DNA from 4 places in the Rhodococcus triatomae genome. Region 2 is predicted to be linked to each of the others. Evidence: predicted binding sites of a transcription regulator. Region 2 holds the regulator's gene; each other region holds the start of a gene.

What was found. The regulator LexA, encoded in region 2, represses DNA repair genes until DNA is damaged. The targets are predictions, from matches to a motif close to CGAACANNTGTTCG.
Region 1: G4H71_RS10885 (HNH endonuclease signature motif containing protein) is a predicted target of LexA. The motif match lies at 2,050-2,063, and genes of this name have one in related genera.
Region 3: G4H71_RS17310 (error-prone DNA polymerase) is a predicted target of LexA. The motif match lies at 1,155-1,168, and genes of this name have one in related genera.
Region 4: G4H71_RS16555 (HNH endonuclease signature motif containing protein) is a predicted target of LexA. The motif match lies at 2,542-2,555, and genes of this name have one in related genera.

The regions. Positions count from the first base shown of each region.
Region 1 is NZ_CP048814.1:2,318,128-2,322,665, forward strand. Features, by position in the region: gene G4H71_RS10880 (alpha-D-ribose 1-methylphosphonate 5-triphosphate diphosphatase) at 1-635, shown strand, start outside; gene G4H71_RS10885 (HNH endonuclease signature motif containing protein) at 619-2,034, opposite strand; gene G4H71_RS10890 (VOC family protein) at 2,168-2,602, shown strand; gene G4H71_RS10895 (phosphate/phosphite/phosphonate ABC transporter substrate-binding protein) at 2,821-3,768, shown strand; gene G4H71_RS10900 (phosphate/phosphite/phosphonate ABC transporter substrate-binding protein) at 3,991-4,538, shown strand, end outside.
Region 2 is NZ_CP048814.1:4,162,414-4,166,951, reverse strand. Features, by position in the region: gene G4H71_RS19815 (sugar O-acetyltransferase) at 4-579, opposite strand; gene lexA (transcriptional repressor LexA) at 767-1,459, shown strand; gene G4H71_RS19805 (acyl-CoA dehydrogenase family protein) at 1,569-2,711, opposite strand; gene G4H71_RS19800 (uracil-xanthine permease family protein) at 2,791-4,068, opposite strand; gene G4H71_RS19795 (putative PEP-binding protein) at 4,205-4,538, opposite strand, start outside.
Region 3 is NZ_CP048814.1:3,630,249-3,634,786, forward strand. Features, by position in the region: gene G4H71_RS17295 (FdhF/YdeP family oxidoreductase) at 1-380, opposite strand, end outside; gene G4H71_RS17300 (DMT family transporter) at 396-716, opposite strand; gene G4H71_RS17305 (DMT family transporter) at 716-1,087, opposite strand; gene G4H71_RS17310 (error-prone DNA polymerase) at 1,282-4,527, shown strand.
Region 4 is NZ_CP048814.1:3,492,362-3,496,899, reverse strand. Features, by position in the region: gene G4H71_RS16580 (hypothetical protein) at 1-293, shown strand, start outside; gene G4H71_RS16575 (hypothetical protein) at 300-575, shown strand; gene G4H71_RS16570 (hypothetical protein) at 771-1,049, shown strand; gene G4H71_RS16565 (hypothetical protein) at 1,036-1,605, shown strand; gene G4H71_RS16560 (hypothetical protein) at 2,082-2,324, shown strand; gene G4H71_RS16555 (HNH endonuclease signature motif containing protein) at 2,571-3,977, shown strand; gene fadD5 (fatty-acid--CoA ligase FadD5) at 4,004-4,538, opposite strand, start outside.

The sequences.
Region 1 (4,538 bases), 1.8 Mb from region 2:
CCCCGGGGATCGGGCAGTATGCCGACCGGACCTTCTACGAGCGCTATGTCGCGGGTATGCGCGGTATCTCGGTGGACGAGGCGCGTTCGCACGTGGACGAGGTGGTACGCACCCGTGAGGGCAACCTGCCGGTGCGGGAGGAGGCGATGGACTGGCTCGCCGGGTGTGCGGGAGCGGGTCTGGCGATGATCTTCGGCCACGATCCGGAGTCCGCCGTCGAGATCGCCGATCTGGCGCGTCGGGGCGGAAACGTCGCCGAGTTCCCCACGACGGTGGAAGCGGCACGCGAGGCGCGATCGCGGGGAATGTCCGTGGTGATGGGCGGGCCCAACATTTTGCGGGGCGGTTCGCATTCCGGGAACGTCTCGGCGGAGACGCTGGCCGCGGAGGGACTCGTCACCGCCCTCGCTTCCGATTACCTGCCCTCGTCCCTGCTGGGGGCGGCTTTCGCACTGGCGCAGCGGCGTACGCTGCCGCTGCATGCGGCTGTCTCACTGATCACGAGCGGACCCGCGACAGCTGTCGGCTTGGCGGACCGGGGTGCGTTGGAACCCGGACAACGAGCGGATCTGGTGATCGTGGGCCTCGAACACGACTGCCCGGTGGTGCGTTCGGTGCTCAGGGCCCGCTCCTGATTCGGACGCGCCTGTGCCTCGCCGCTTTCCGGATCTCTTTGCGTTCGTGGCACATCGGCTGTCGGCTTCCGGGAATCGGTTCTCGTGCCGGGTCGACGCTCGCCGGTGGGGTGAATACCGGGTGCCTGGTCTTGCCGATCGTCACTTCCCAGTCCGTGGTGTGGAGTAGTCGGTGGTGGGTGCCGCAGAGCAATACGAGGTTGTCGAGGTCGGTGGGTCCGCCGTCTGCCCAATGCGTGATGTGGTGGCCCTCGCACCAGGCGGCGGTTGCTCCGCAGCCGGGGAAGGCGCAGCCACCGTCGCGGGCGGCGAGGGCTGTGCGTTGGGCCCTGGTGACGGTGCGGTGGGTGCGTCCCACACTCAGCGGGGCGCCGTGCTCGTCGAGGATGATCGCCGTCACCTGCGCGTCACACCCCAACAAGCGTGCGGTGTTGATCGTGAGTGGCCCCATCCACGGCGACCACGCAATACCCCGCCGATCCGCGAGATCGGCAAGGTCGGCCATGTCATCCGCGTCGTCCGTGCTGTCCGCGTCGTCCGTGCTGTCCGTGCTGTGGGGGTCCTGTGGGGGCCGCGTGTTCGGTGCGGCACCCGCGCCGGCATGCCGGCGGGCAGATTCTTCCCGCCGGTCCTGGCCGAGGTCCCGCGCGTGTACGTGTACCGACAGGTGCGGACGTTCCCCACCCTCGACCCCCAACTCGCCGAACGCGAGGAGCATCGACAACAACTGGGCGAGCCCGTCCGCGCGACGTCGGGACGGTGTGCGCGGGTCACGTGTCCCGTCCGCTGCGGGTTGTGGGGCCGAGTATTTCGACAGGGCGGTCAGCAGCATCTCCCCGGTCACTGCGTCCACGTCACCACGAATCGCGACCCGACCATTCAACGTCTTCGACACATACAGCTCGTTACGGTCGGTGTCCTCACTGGCGGGCTGGTCGTCGGTTTCGAAGATCGCCTCCAACTTCGCAATCGCCATGCGGACTCCGTCGGTACGCGCCAACGGCCCGTCCGCCGCCGCCAGCAACGCCGCCACACACCCCGGTAGTGCCTCCGCGGGCATGCCTTTCGGGGGCTTCGTGCAGAACCGGACGATCAGCAACGCGTGCTCGAACGCGATCCGACCTTCATCGAACGCCTCCGCTACCGCGGGATGCTCGGCCAACCCGGCACCGAGTTCCACGATCCGCCCCGCCGCACCCGGCGACACCACCGTCACCGACGACAACCACCCCTTCGTCGACGCGAACCCGTGATCCTCCCGCGTACACCGACGTTCCACCTCGGCGACCACAGCGACCCGCTGCGCCTCCCACACCGCGATCTTCGCGCTCAACGCGACAGCGTCACACAACAACTCACGAGTGGTCCGTTGCCGGAAACGATCCCCCTGGTACCCCATACACGAACATTACCTCGAAAGAATGTTCGATTCAAGGAGGATTTCTGCGCCTGCGCCTGCGTCTCCGCCGGCTCGAGGTGCGCGCCGGTAAAACCGCTTGGTCGGCCTGCCTCGTCGTTCTAGGGTGACCCGCATGGCATCGGTCAGGCAGGTCCAGGTCACTTTCGACTCCGCTGATCCCGAGCGCCTCGCGTACTTCTGGTGCGAGATTCTCGGCTATGTGGTGCCGTCGCCACCTGGCGGGTTCGCGACGTGGACGGACTACGACGCAAGCTTGCCCGTCGAGTCCCGAGGCCGGGCGTTCGTCTGTGGCGACCCGACGGGCGTGGGCCCGCGGCTGCACTTCCAGCGAGTCCCCGAGGGGAAGGTGGCAAAGAACCGGGTGCATCTCGACGTCCGTGTCGGCACCGGGTTGGTCGGGGACGAGCGCCTGGCCGCGCTGGAAGCCGAGTCCGACCGGCTGGTCGCGCTCGGTGCTGTGCAGGTGCGCGTGTTGCACGCCGACGGCGTCGATGAATCCTGCATCGTCATGCGGGACATCGAAGGCAACGAGTTCTGTCTGGACTGAACGCGTCCTGGACTGAACACATCGGGCGCCCGGTCGCGACCTCCACCGCGCACACGGGACAATTCGCCCGTCTCGATCCGACACGTTGTCGGTCCGTTCATTCCTTCGTGCCCACGAATTCGGCGTGAACCGGGACGCTTTCGTCGAACCGCGCAGTGAAGCGCGGGTCTCCGCCGCCGAGGGGTGAGTGCCTCGGGGATCGTCGAGGGAGTGAACTGATGGGTACAACTCTGCGCACAGCCGGGTGCGTTGCCGGCGTGCTCGTGTCGACCGCGGTGATCGCGGCCTGTGGTAGCAGCGCCGCCGAGAGCGCCGAGCCGGCGGCGGACACACGCGACAAGCTTGTGTTCGCGGCGATTCCCTCGGAGGAATCCCAGAGCCTGCAGCAGCGCTACCGGCTCGTCATCGAGGTCATCGAAGACGAAACGGGTTTGCCGGTCGAGTTCCAGAACGCCACCGACTACGCCGCCGTCATCGAGGCGCAACGCGCGGGTAAGGCGGACATCGCCGGGTACGGTCCGTTCTCCTATGTGACGGCGCGTGATTCGGGAGTGGGGACCACGCCGGTCGCCTCCGCCGTGGACGCCGCGGACATCGATCCCGGCTACTACGCCTACGGAATCGCGCATCCCGGCGCCGGAATCTCCGGTCTGGCAGACATGCGGGGAAGGAACGTCTGCTTCGTCGACCCCGCGTCGACCTCCGGCTACCTGTATCCGTCCGCCGGCCTGGTCGGCGCCGGGATCGACCCGGCCACCGATCTGAACGCCGTGTACGCCGGGGGCCACGACGCCGTCGTGTTCGCGGTGGCCAGTGGCCAGTGCGATGCGGGCTTCGCCACCCAGACGATGGTCGAGGAGACCCTTCCCGGCAAGGGGCAGCTCGAGGACGGCGACGTCCAGGTCGTCTGGACGTCGGAACTGATCGCGGGGAGCCCGATCACGATCTCCGACCACCTCCCGGCGGACCTGCGCGATCAGCTCACCGACATCTTCCGGACCAAGCTGACGCGCCCGGCGCTCGTGGAGGCCGGCTACTGCGACGACGAGGCGTCGTGCGATCTGCCGGATTCGACCGGCTACGGCTACGTGCCGATCGACGATTCCCACTTCGCCGGCGTGCGCGAGGTGTGCGCGACCACCCGGGCCCAGGCCTGCACGGGCTAGCCGACCAACGGCGGGTACGGCTGGACGCGCTGACCTTTCCGCTCGTGTCTGGGGACAACCTCACGCGCCCGCCCAGGTCCGTTTCGCAGGAATTCACCCTGGGTTGCCGCCGTATTCGTCGCCACCCAGGACGCTGATGTCCCGAACGCGTATATCCGACGCGCGCCGTGTCGAGTGTCCCGTGCATCGGCACCGGGACGACAATCGAGGAGACGACTTTCCATGGGTAGCAATGTGCGTCGATCGTTCGGCGTGGCCGGCTGTGTGGCCTCTGCCGCCGCGGCCGCCCTGGTCCTGACCGCCTGCGGCACCAGTGCCGCGGACGAGACATCCGACTCGGGTGCCTCCGGCTCCGGGGACTCCGGCACGCTGGTCCTCGCGTCGATCCCGTCGGAGGAGTCGCAGAGCCTTCAGCAGGAGTACCAGCTCGTCGCGGACGTCCTCGAGAAGGAGACGGGTCTGACCGTCGAGTTCCAGAACGCCACCGACTACGCCGCCGTGATCGAGGCGCAGCGCGCGGGCAAGGTCGACATCGCCGCCTACGGCCCCTTCTCGTACGTCACCGCCAAGGACTCGGGCGTCGCCACCACTCCGATCGCAGCGCTCGTCGACGCGGAAGGCGAGAGCCCGGGTTACGAGTCGTATGCCATCACCACGCCCGGATCCGGAATCTCGTCGCTCGCGGACTTCCGTGGCAAGACCGTCTGTTTCGTGGATCCGACGTCGACGTCGGGATACCTGTACCCGTCCGCCGGCCTGATCGAGGCGGG
Region 2 (4,538 bases):
CCCTCACAGGGCTCGGACGGTCCGGCACGGATTCCCCACCGCGAGCACCCGGTCCGGAACATCCCTGGTCACGACGCTTCCGGCACCCACCACGGCGTCGTCCCCGATGCTCACGCCCGGACAGACGATCACGCCCGCGCCCAGCCACACGTTGTTCCCGATCGTCACGGGTGCCGCACTCTCCCATCGCGTCCGCCGCGCCTCGTGATCGTCGATCGGGTGCAACGCGGTGAGAAGTTGCACGCGCGGCCCGATCGACACGTCGTCACCGATGACGATCGGGGCACAGTCCAACAGGATCGCGTCGTAGTTGAGAAAGGTATTCGCTCCGATGCGAATGTTGCCGCCGTAATCGCACGCGAAGCGCGGCATGATCCACGAGTCGGCACCGAGCGCGCCGAGCAGCCGCTCGAGAACAGCGCGCCTGCGCTCGTCCTCGTCCGCAGCGGCCCCGTTGAACTCGTCGAGGAGGCGTCGACAGGCACGCCGCTCGGACACCAGTTCGACATCGTCGTCGCGATAGAGCTCGCCGGCCAGCATGCGCGCCTTGTGAGAGAGCGGTTCCGGAGATTCGTCCATGCGCCGACAGTACCCACGGGACGGTGCGCGGTCGGGTCGTCGAAGCATCCCCGCCACGCGACACGACGGTCGAACAAGTGTTTGATACTGCGAAGGAATCCGGCTACATTCATGTCATATCGACACTCGAATCCTATTCTCTCCCACGAGTCACGCCGGCGGGAGGGACGACACGGAGGCTTCCACCATGAAGGACGACAGCTCGAGCGGCCGCCCCACCACGGCGACGCTCACCGAACGGCAGCGGCGCGTCCTCGAAGTCATCCGTGAGTCGGTACAGGAGCGCGGCTATCCGCCGAGCATCAGGGAGATCGGGGACGCCGTCGGATTGACCTCGACTTCGTCTGTGGCGCACCAGCTCCGGACGCTCGAACGCAAGGGATTCCTCCGCCGCGACCCCAATCGCCCCCGAGCCGTCGATGTGCGTGGCCTCGACGACACCACCGATCGCGCCCCACAGCGGCCGGCGGCAGGTACCGCTGCCGATCTCTCCGGCACCCACCCCGAACCGACCTTCGTGCCGGTCCTCGGTCGGATCGCCGCGGGTGGGCCGATTCTCGCCGAGGAGTCCATCGAGGATGTCTTCCCCCTCCCACGCGAGTTGGTCGGGCAGGGTTCGCTGTTCCTGCTCCGGGTCGTCGGTGAATCGATGATCGACGCCGCGATCTGCGACGGCGACTGGGTGGTCGTGCGGCAGCAGAACGTCGCCGACAACGGGGACATCGTGGCCGCCATGATCGACGGTGAAGCCACCGTGAAGACCTTCAAGCGCTCGGGCAGGCAGGTCTGGCTCATGCCGCACAATCCGCACTTCGAGCCGATTCCCGGCAACGACGCGACCATTCTCGGCAAGGTCGTCACGGTGATGCGCAAGATCTGACGGCGGCCGGCATCCGGCAACGGGCCGCACGGACACGAACGAGGGGCACGGCGGTCGCCGTGCCCCTCGTTCGTCTGCCGGTCGTGCGGTGTTCGGAGATCGCGCGGTGTCAGAGATTCAGCCCGCGGCCGACGATCTCCTTCATGATCTCCGTGGTGCCCCCGTAGATCGTCTGCACTCGCGAGTCCATGTACGCCTTCGCGACGGGGTACTCCTTCATGTAGCCGTAGCCACCGTGCAGCTGCAGGCAGCGATCGATGAGCTCGACCTGCTTCTCCGTCGTCCACCACTTGGCCATCGCGGCTTCCTGGACGGTGAGCTTGCCCTCGTTGAGCAGCTCGATCGACTTGTCGACGAAGACGCGTGCGATCTCGGTCTCGGTGGCCAGTCCCGCCAGTTCGAACCGGGTGTTCTGGAACTTCCCGATGGACTTTCCGAATGCCTTGCGGTCTCGGCAGTACTGAATCGTCTGCTCGAGAACCGTCTCCATCGCGGCCACCGCGACGACGGCGATGGACAGGCGCTCCTGGGGGAGGTTCTTCATCAGGTAGAGGAAGCCCATGCCCTCCTGGCCGAGAAGATTGGCCGCGGGCACCCGCACGTCGGTGAAGCTGAGTTCGGCCGTGTCCTGGGCCTTCATCCCGATCTTGTCGAGATTGCGGCCCCGCTCGAAGCCCTCCATACCGCGCTCGACGACGAGGAGGCTGAATCCCTGGGCTCCCTTGTCGGGATCCGTCTGCGCGACGACGATCACCAGGTCCGCGTTGATGCCGTTGGTGATGAACGTCTTCGACCCGTTGAGGATCCAGTGATCCCCGTCCCGCACCGCGCGGGTCTTGATGCCCTGCAGGTCGGAACCGGTGCCGGGCTCGGTCATCGCGATGGCGGTGATGATCTCGCCGGACGCGAACCCGGGGAGCCAACGCTGCTTCTGCTCCTCGTTCGCGAGCTCGAGCAGATACGGGGCGACCACGTCGTTGTGGAGCGTGAATCCGATCCCGCTGTAGCCGCCGCGGGTGGTCTCCTCGGTGACGATCGCGTTGTAGCGGAAGTCGACGACTCCCCCGCCGCCGTACTCCTCGGGGACCGCGGTGCCGAGGAAGCCCTGCTTGCCGGCCTCGACCCACACGCTGCGGTCGACGATGTTCTGTTCTTCCCACTTCGCATGGTTCGGGGCGACATGCTGGTCCAGAAACTTGCGGTAGGACTCCCGGAACAGCTCGTGCTCCGGTTCGAACAGGGTGCGCTCCACGCCGACTCCTCTTTCGATAGCTGGATGTACCTGACTCGACGGTAAGCCCAGCGGCCGGTGTGGTGTATGACTCAGGCGATCAGGATTCGTGACCGCGAGCAGACTTGTTGCGCCATGCAGCGAGTTCTCGCAACGCCGGGTAGGCGACCAGGATGCCCACCGACCCCCACGCGATGCCCCCGAGCTCGACGGATCCGATCGTGAGGGTGAGGTCGCCGACGCCGGCGACGAGAGCCGCCGCGGCGACGGTGAGGTTCACCGGATCGGTGAAGTCGACCTTCGCGTCCGTCCAGATCCGTACCCCGAGGATGCCGATGAGTCCGTAGAGCACCAGCGTGGCGCCTCCGATCACCCCGTCGGGCACGGTGAACACCAGCGCACCGAACTTCGGTGAGAACGCGAGCACGATCGCGGTGGCTGCCGCCACCCAGTAGGCCGCGGTGGAATACACGCGCGTGGCCGCCATGACGCCGATGTTCTCGGCATAGGTGGTGGTGCCCGAGCCCCCGCCCAATCCGGCGAGAGTGGTGGCCAGTCCGTCCCCGACGAGGGCGTTTCCGGCGACGTCGTCGAGCGACTTGCCGGTCATGGCGGCGACGGCCTTGACGTGCCCGACGTTCTCCGCGACCAGCACGATCACCACCGGCAGGGTCAACGCGATGACCGACCATTCGAACGCCGGGCCGCGGAACTCGGGCAGCCCGAACCAGGCGGCGTCCCGCAGGGCCGCGACCCGCTCGTCGGCGAGGCCGCCCGTGACCGTGGCGAACACCCACCCCGCCACCACTCCGACGAGGATGCCGAGCCGTCCGATCAGGCCGGGACCGAGCACGGTGACCAGCAGGATCGACGCCAGGGTCACCGTCGCGATCAACGGCTGCGCCTCGTAGGAGCCGGCCGCCACCGGGGCGAGGTTGAGGCCGATGAGCGCCACCACGGCGCCGGTGACCACCGGAGGCATCACCACGTCGATGATGCGGGCGCCGCTCAGCCGCACGACGATGCCGACGGCCAGCAGCGCCACTCCCGCGGCGACGACGCCGCCGAGCTGCGCCGCAGGGCCGGATCCCTGGGCGGCGGTGAGCGGCGCGATGAACGCGAACGACGAGCCCAGGTAGCTCGGGACGCGGCCCCGGGTGATCAGCAGGAACAGCACGGTGCCGATACCGGAGAACAGCAGGGTGGTGGTGACCGGAAAGCCGGTGATCGTCGGGACCAGCAGCGTCGCGCCGAACATCGCGATCACGTGCTGCATGCCGATGCCGACCGTGCGCGGCCAGGTGAGTCGCTCGTGCGGGGCGACGACCTCCCCGTCGGTGATCCTGCGGCCGTCGCCGTGCAGAGTCCAGCCGAACATCGTGGTGGCGCTGCTCGCCGAGTCGGCGTCCGCTTCGTCTCTGGTCACAATCGCTAGATAGTAGGGACGCCCGCAGTCCACCGCCCGGCGAGCCCGGATTCTCGTGGAGTCCGAGCACACGCACCCGGCCACCGACCTAGGTGAGCACCTCGGCCGCCGCGGCGCGGGCCGCCGCGGGATCGGTCGTCGCGAGAACTGCCTCCGCGGCGCTTCTGCACTGCCGAGCCGAGACCGACTCCACTGCCGCGCCGACGGCGGGCAGGGCGGCAGCGGCCGCCGACAACGAGGTGACCCCGAGCCCGACCAGCACACAGGCGAGCAGCGGATCGGCTGCCGCCTCCCCGCACACCCCGACCGGCTTCCCCACGGCAGCACCCGCTTCCGCGGTACGCGCGACGAGCGAGAGCACCGCCGGCTGCCACGGATCGGTGAGCACTGCGAGTTCCGGTGACATGCGATCGGCAGCCATC
Region 3 (4,538 bases), 530 kb from region 2:
ATCCGTCCCTGCTGACCGAGCCAGTACTCGCTGTGGGTGTCGAGCTCGGCGATGGAGTGCCGGGCGAAGAACTCCGGCGTCGCCCTCATCCGGGTGGCTTCCTCGGCGACCGCTTTCGCGCCGTTCTCGCAGAACTCGGCCGGGTGCCGATGTCCCGGGTCCGGATCGGGCCACGCGCAACTCATACAGTCGAACCCGTCCACCTGGTTGACCTCGCGGAGTGTCTCCGCGGTGCGGACGATGCCCATGTGCTCGAGCGAGCGCTTCATCGCCACGGCCACGGCGGTGGGTCCCACCGCGTGGTCGGCAGGTGGTCGGATCTCGAGATCGGCCTCGTCGTAGTCGCCGTCCCGGCCGTCGCGGTCGATGGGCTGGTGCATCGTGTGCCTTCTCTCTCAGTGCGCGCCGCCGGTCTCGATCAGCAGTACCCCACCCATGATCAGGACGATACCGATGCCCATCACCACGGTGAGCGGTTCCCGGAAGAGAAATCTGCTCGCGACGGCCGTCACGGCCACGCCGACGGCGGCCCAGATGCCGTAGGCGACGCCGAGGGGGAGGCCCGCGCGCAGAGTGAGGGACAGGAACCCGAACGCCAGGAGGTAGCCGACCACCACGACCAGGTACCACGCGCGGCGGCCGCCCACTCCGGCACGAAGCGACAGGGTCGCGGTGACCTCGGCGACGATGGCACAGATCAGGAAGACGCCGGCCATCAGTGAGTCGCCCCCGGCTCGGCGGACACGGTGGACACGGCGGACCGGTGGGCGATCTGTGACCCGATCTCCACGCAGAGCACGCCCACTCCCACGAGCACGATCCCGATGACCATGACGAGGGTGAGAGGCTCGGCGAAGAGGACGGCGGCTGCCGCCGCGGTGAGGGCGACACCGACCGCGCCCCAGATCCCGTAGGCCACACCGAGCGGCATGCCCGCCCGCAGGGTGAATCCGAGAAGGACGAAGGCACTGACGTAGCCGAGCACGACGAGGACGTACCACCCGGGATGGTCGAGTGCGGCCTTCAGGGACAGTGATCCGGTGACCTCGCAGGCGATGGCTCCGGCGAGAAAAGCCCATCTGTTCACAGGCTGCACTCTCCCCGAGATCGTCGGCGCTCGCACAGTTGCTCCCGACGCAGCCGCACCGTATCATCGAACGTACATTCGAACAGATGTCCTTCCCCTCCGGCATCGTCGAGAAGCCCGGCAGTCGGAGAAATCGGCGGTCGGCCCGAGAAGCGGTGGCGAGAAATCGTGTGACCGAGGCAGGAGGGGCAGCAATGGGCTGGGGAAACGGTCCGCCGACATGGGCGGAGATGGAGCGGGTGCTGTCCGGTCGCCCCGGACGGGAGCCGGACAGCCCGGGCGATGGCGGGGACAGCCCGGCGTGGTCGAGGCGTAGAGGCGAATACCGGGTCGGCGCGGCGCGGCGCCGAACCGGGGCGGTGCCCTACGCCGAACTGCATGCGCACTCCGCATTCAGCTTCCTCGACGGTGCCGCCTCCCCGGAAGAACTGGTGGAGGAGGCGGCGCAACTCGGGCTCGAGGCGCTCGCCCTCACCGATCACGACGGGTTCTACGGAGTGGTCCGGTTCGCCGAGGCCGCACGCGAATGGGGGATGCCGACCGTGTTCGGGTCCGAGCTGACCCTCGACGACGGGCACCTGCTGGTGCTGGCGCGGGGGCAGGAGGGCTATCGCCGGCTGTCCCGCCAGATCGCGGCGGCGCATCTGGCGGGCGGGGCGAAAGGGGTGCTCCACTACAACCTGGACGAGCTGACCGAGGCGGCAGGTGGGCACTGGCAGATCCTCACCGGCTGCCGGAAGGGCCATGTCCGGCACGCCCTCGCCGAATCCGGGCCGGACGCGGCTGCGGTGCGGCTACGAGAGTTGGTCGACCGTTTCGGCGCGGACCGGGTGACGGTCGAGCTCACCCGGCACGGGATACCCACCGACGACGAGCGTAATGCGGCCCTCGCGGCCCTGGCACGCAGTCACGGGCTGTCGACGATCGCCTCCACCGCGGCGCATTTCGCACGTCCGGAGCAGCGCCGGCTGGCGATGGCGATGGCGGCCGTCGGTGGCCGGCAGAGCCTGGACGACGCGGTCGGCAGGCTGCCGCCCACCGGAGGAACGCACCTCAGGTCGGGGGAGGAGATGGCGCAACTGTTCGCGCGATACCCCGAGGCGGTGCGCGAGGCCGCGCGGCTGGGCCTCGAGTGCGCCTTCGACCTGGACCTCATCGCCCCGGAGTTGCCGCCCTTCGACGTCCCGGACGGGTACAGCGAGGCCGGATGGTTGCGGGAACTCGCACTGACCGGGGCGCATCGGCGTTACGGGACGCCCGCGGAGAACTCGGCCGCCTACCGGCAGATCGAACACGAATTGGACGTCATCGAGACCATGGACTTCCCCGGCTACTTCCTGGTCGTCCACGACATCGTGCAGTTCTGCAAGGCCAACGACATCCTCTGCCAGGGAAGGGGTTCGGCTGCGAACTCGGCGGTGTGCTTCGCGATCGGGATCACCAACGTGGATCCGGTGCGCAACGAGTTGCTGTTCGAGCGCTTCCTCTCACCGGCCCGGGACGGGCCACCGGACATCGATCTCGACATCGAATCCGACCGGCGCGAGGAGGCCATTCAGCACGTCTACACCAAGTACGGGCGGGACTACGCGGCCCAGGTCGCCAATGTGATCACCTACCGGGGCAAGTCCGCCGTCCGGGACATGGCGCGCGCACTCGGGTTCTCCCAGGGACAGCAGGACGCCTGGAGCAGACAGATCGGCCGATGGTCCGGGGTCGACAAGGAGACCGGCACCGACATCCCACCCGCCGTGCTCGAGCTCGCCGCGCAGATCGAGGGCTATCCGAGGCATCTCGGCATCCACTCGGGAGGCATGGTGATCTGCGACCGTCCCATCGCGGACGTGTGCCCGGTCGAATGGGCCAGGATGGAGAACCGGAGCGTGCTGCAGTGGGACAAGGACGACTGTGCGGCAGCAGGTTTGGTGAAGTTCGATCTCCTCGGGCTGGGCATGCTGTCCGCTCTGCACTACATGATCGACCTGGCGGCGCAGCACAAGGGGATCGAGGTCGACCTCGCGCAGTTGGACCTGTCCGAGACGGCGGTCTACGAGATGCTGCAACGGGGCGATTCGGTGGGGGTGTTCCAGGTGGAGTCGCGGGCCCAGATGGCCACCCTTCCGCGTCTCAAACCGCGGCGCTTCTACGACCTGGTGGTCGAGGTGGCGCTCATCCGCCCGGGGCCCATCCAGGGCGGATCGGTGCACCCGTACATCCGCCGCCGCAACAAGCTCGAGCCGGTCGTCTACGACCACCCCTGTCTCGAGCCGTCGTTGCAACGCACCTACGGTGTCCCGCTCTTCCAGGAGCAGCTCATGCAGATGGCCGTCGACGCCGCGGGATTCACCCCCGCCGAGGCGGATCAGCTGCGCCGGGCGATGGGTTCCAAACGGTCCACGGAGAAGATGGAACGATTGCGGGACAGGCTCTACCGAGGCATGCGCGAGTTGCACGGCATCGAGGGGGAAGTGGCGGACCGGATCTACGAGAAGCTCTATGCATTCGCCAATTTCGGTTTCCCGGAGAGCCATTCGCAGAGCTTCGCGTCGCTCGTCTTCTACTCGTCGTGGTTCAAACTGCACCATCCCGCGATCTTCTGCGCGGGGCTCCTGCGCGCCCAGCCGATGGGCTTCTACACTCCGCAGTCGCTGGTCGCCGACGCGCGGCGACACGGGGTCACGGTCCGCGGCGCGGACGTCAACGCCTCCCTCGCCCACGCCACCGTGGAATCGGAAGGGACGGTGGTCCGACTCGGGCTCGGCGAGGTCCGCCACATCGGCGAACCCCTGGCCCGGCGGATCGTCGAGGCCCGGGACCGGGGCGGTCCGTTCACGTCCTTCCTCGACCTCACCGGCCGGGTGGAACTGAGCGTCCCCCAGGCCGAGTCCCTGGCCACGGCAGGAGCACTGGGGGGAGTCGGTCTCGGGCGCCGGGAGGCGCTGTGGGCTGCCGGGGCCGCAGCGGGCGAGCGCAGCGACCGGCTTCCGGGTCTCGGTGCGTCCACCCGCGCGCCCACCCTGCCGGGGATGAGCGACGTCGAACTGGCGGCCGCGGACGTCTGGGCCACCGGGGTGTCTCCGGACAGCTACCCGACCGAGTTCCTGCGACCGCAACTCGATGCGCTCGGGGTGATCCCGGCGGCCCGGTTACTCGACGTCCCGGACGGGGACCGGGTGCTGGTCGGTGGTGCGGTCACCCACCGGCAGCGCCCGGCGACGGCCGCCGGGGTCACGTTCGTCAATCTCGAGGACGAGACCGGCATGGTCAACGTGGTGTGTTCGGTGGGTGTGTGGGCGAAGTACCGGAAGCTGGCCAATACCGCCGCGGCGCTGCTGGTGCGGGGCAAGGTACAGAACGCCGAGGGCGCGGTGACGGTGGTGGCGGACCGGCTGCAACTCATGGACCTGAGGATTCGGAGCAAGTCCAGGGATTTTCGATGACGATTCCCGGC
Region 4 (4,538 bases), 670 kb from region 2:
AGAGACTTGGCCCCGCCAACCTCGTCATATCAATCGGTACTGCCGCGCATGACGTCAGATACGGCGGTAAGGGTATTCCTGAGGCTGCAGGAGGCGCCGGGGGCGGAGTGGTCGGCGCAGGGTACGGCGCCACCACCGGTATGGCCTTCGGGATGATGGCGGGAGGACCAGTGGGTGCCGCGATCGGGGCGGGAGTGGGGGCCCTCGTTGGCGGATATCTCGGGTCACGAAGTGGCGAAGACGCAGCAGGTAACCTCCGCTATCTCTGGAACGACACGACGAAAGGGAAATAGGCCTCAGTGATGCTCTTCGCCGCCCTTCTCGCTGCCGCTGTTCTGTGTGCCGTGATCGACAATGTTCTACTGCACTGGGACCACCCTGACCATCACGGCCGAGCGTTGAGCGCTTACAAGATCAATTGGATCGTATGGACGCTGGTTATGGTTGTCAGTAGCGTCCTGGCCGGTGATGTCGGGATGGCGTTCTTGATGGCATTCCTCATGCTTCTCTACGGCTTGTACTTTCCTCAGTTCAAAAGAACATACTATGAAGGTAAGTTCGATGAGCCGTACTGATCTTGGCTCGACCTGGCATTGTTCCCATCCGCAGCGTGGTTTCGCCACTGCAAGGCGCCCAAATCACGGCGAATCCGAGCCATTCGCAGTTTCAGGTCAATCTCCGCGACCAGCGGTCGGTCGTGATACGCACGTCGACGCAGTCTCGGCACCGGGCTCCGCGCCCTCTGGAACTCTACGACCGGGAAGTGACCAATGGAGCCTCTTTTCGTCACTGCGTGCGTCTTTCTCGTCATCTACGCCGGGGTGGACTGGCGACTGTCCCACCTGGACCGTCCGGAGCGTCATGCGTGGACGATGCGCGCCTACACCGTCAACCGCGTTGTTTGTTGCCTCGGAATGATCATCAGCTCAGCGTTTTTCGGGAAGATCGGTTTGGGGTTCTTTTTCACACTGTTACTGGTGGTCGGCTCGATTTACCAAGTGCAGTTCAAGCGAACGTACTATGAGGGGAAGTTCGATGAGCTCTACTGACCCCACAGACCCGCGGCCCGAACTCACCTCGGTACGTCGCGCTCGGGCAACGATGAGCGTGCCCGAATACCTCGCCGCCACAGGCGCAGCACTGACACCGGAGCGCCCCACTGTCGAGACCATCCCAGAAGAATGGCTGCCCAGCGACGAAGCCCCCGCCGGATGGACCCTGCTGTATCGGCCGGATCAGGTCGGGACAGGACACTTCGGATCGAACATCATGATCGGCCGCTGGTCGACCACCACACCCCTGCACCCGACCGACGTCCTGGCGCACACCTGGGCCGACACCGTGCGACTCCCACAATTCCGGTACTACGACCACAGTCCCGTCACCGAGGACATACCTGGAACATCGTGGTCCGCAGGGTTCACCGGCACCTACCACCACGAGAACCATGTCCTGTGGTGCATACACCGATACATCCTGTCCCACAGCAGCCGAGGCTGGTCGATCCTGCAAGCCACCGGCACCATCGCCCACCACGCCGCACCACCCGACGACCTACCCACCGCGCACAGGCTCGTCCAGTCCGTCGAGCGAATCACCTACTGAACCAGCGAAACCCTCACCCACACGACACCACGACTGCATGAAGGCCAACGCGAAAGCCACTTCGATGACCACGCCCCCCTACCACGCGCCGACCACACCGGTATGCCGAGGAAGAAAACCTCATCTACGGCTACGGTCATCTCACCGACGACGAAGTCACCCAATTCACCGCCGCCGTCGCATTCCTGGGTCAAGCACTCCAACAAGGGCTCGGCAAGAACTACCACCGAGAGCCCTACTCCGGCGACAACTACGTACTCACCGAGGCCCGGTCGCCAGGCAGGTTCTACCAGGGCTATACCGGTATCCGCCGCACCGAACGCGGATACGCACTCGCCTACGGAGACGAGCGCTACCAGGAGAGCGGCCGGCCAATCGAGTTCTCCCGGTTCCACGACACACTGAACGGGTACGCCGCCCGAATTGTCAGTTCCGCACGCGGATACGGTATCGCCGCGCTGGGCCCGGTGGCGTGGATGTGGCACGGGACCGTCGGCCCCGGCGTCGCCGTGGAGAAACTCACCCGGCCAGGTGGAGGCTTCAGCGGCAAATACCGGTTCTTCCTCCGCGAGGACCCTGACACCTGGATCGAAGGGGGCATGGTCGACGCCACCCTCACCCACGGGTTCGCGATGACCTTCGCCCAATGGGTGACAGCGACCATCACCCACCCCGCAGTGGTCAGCAGCGACACCACCGCCTGGCCCCCACGCGACTGATACCCAGCCGTCGAACACACCCACACCAGTCCGGCTTCCCGCCCTATCGACGCCCCGACCGATGCACCACCGCCGATGACAACGAGCGCCACGACAGACCCTGCTTACCGCGGCCATACTTGCCGCAGCCGAGGTCGAATCCAGCTGTACCCATAGAGAATCGACGTGTCCGTGGCTTCAATCGTCGCCGCGAACCGCCAAAAACCAGGCCTTGAATCGAACATGTGTACGAGGTAGAATTCATTCATGGGGCATCAGGGGGATCGTTTCCGGCAACGCAGCAACCGCGAGTTGCTGTGTGACGCTGTCTCGTTGAGCACCCGGATCGCGTCGTTGGAGGCGCAGCGGGTCGCTGCGGTCACCGAAGTCGAGCGCCGGTGCACGCGCACCGATCACGGCTATGCGTCGACGAAGGGCTGGTTGTCGTCGGTGACGCTGGTGTCCCCGGGCGCGGCAGGGCGGATCGTGGAACTCGGTGTCGGGCTGGCGGAGCAGCCCGCAGTTGCCGAAGCGTTCGATGCTGGGCGGATCGCGCCCGAGCATGCATTGTTGATCGTCCGGTTCTGCGCTCGCCCACCGAAAGGCATGCCCGCGGAGGCACTACCGGGGTGTGTCGCTGCTTTGCTGGCGGCGGCGGACGGGCCGTTGGCGCGTACCGACGGAGTGCGCACGGCGATCGCGAAGTTGGAGGCGATCTTCGAATCGGACGAGCAGCCCGCGTCGGAAGACATCGACCGCAACGAGCTGTTCGTATCGAAGACCCTGAACGGTCGGGTCGCGATTCGCGGTGATGTGGATGCGGTGACCGGGGAGATGCTGTTGACCGCCCTGTCCAAGTTCTCGGCCCCTCGCCCAGCCGAAGACGGGGCACGTGACCTGCGCACACCGGGTCGGCGGCGCGCGGACGGGCTGACGCAGTTGTTGTCGATGCTGCTCGCATTCGGGGACCTCGGGCACGAGGGCGGTGAACGCCCCCACCTGTCGGTACACGTGCATGCGCGGGATCTCGGTCAGGACCGGCGCGAGGAATACACCCGCCGACAGGCCGGTGCCTGTGCCACGGCCACTGCGAACCCGCCGGCCTCGCACAGCACGCACGACAAGCACGGAACCGACGACACAGACGAGACGAGCAGCGACGAGACCCGGGCACCTGGCTGGGCCGATGATCTCGCCGAGGGTCGGGGTATCGCGTGGTCGCCGTGGATGGGACCACTCACGGTCAACACCGCACGCCTCCTCGGATGCGACGCGAACGTCACCGCGATCGTTCTCGACGATCACGGGGTCCCGTTGAGCGTGGGCCGTACCCACCGCACCGTCACCAGGGCCCAACGCCGAGCACTCGCCGCCCGCGACCGAGGCTGCGCCTTCCCCGGATGTGGGGCACCACCCGCCCAGTGCGAAGGCCACCACATCATCCACTGGGCCGACGGCGGACCCACCGACCTCGACAACCTCGTGCTGCTCTGCGGAGCACACCACCGGCTCCTGCACATCACGGACTGGGATGTCACCACCGGCAGAAACCGACAGCCACAGTTCACCCCGCCGGCCGGTGTCGGCCCCACTCGCACGTGCAGTGCCACACGCCGGGGAAGTCGCCGGCGAGCCGGCGAGCATCCGGGCCGGTCACCCGCACCGGCGCCCTGACCCCGATTCCCGGTCACCGCCTCGCGTCAGCGCACGGCAGCTTCGTCCACCCCGTGCTGCTTTCTCAACTCGACCTTGACCACCTTGCCACTTGCGTTGCGCGGCAACGCGTCGACGAGCACGACGTCCTTCGGGTGCTTGTACCGGGCGAGCTTGTCGTCGAGCCACGCGGACAGGTCCTCGACCGACAGTTCGCTCGCACCTTCTTCCAGTGCCACGACGGCGACCGGCACCTCGGTCCACTTGGGATCCGCGCGGCCGACCACTGCCGCCTCCCGCACCGCCGGGTGCGCGAACAGGGCGTTCTCGACCTCCGCGCAATAAATGTTCTCGCCACCGGAGATGATCATGTCCTTCTTGCGATCGACGACGTAGACGAATCCCTCCTCGTCCTGGCGGACCAGATCGCCCGAATGGAACCATCCGCCGGCGAAGGCATCCGCGGTGGCGGCGGGGTTCTGCCAGTACTCGAGCATCATCGTCGGACCGCGATAGACGATCTCTCCGACCGCACCCGGCGCGACATCGTTCATCTGATCGTCGACGATCCTGGTCTGGATG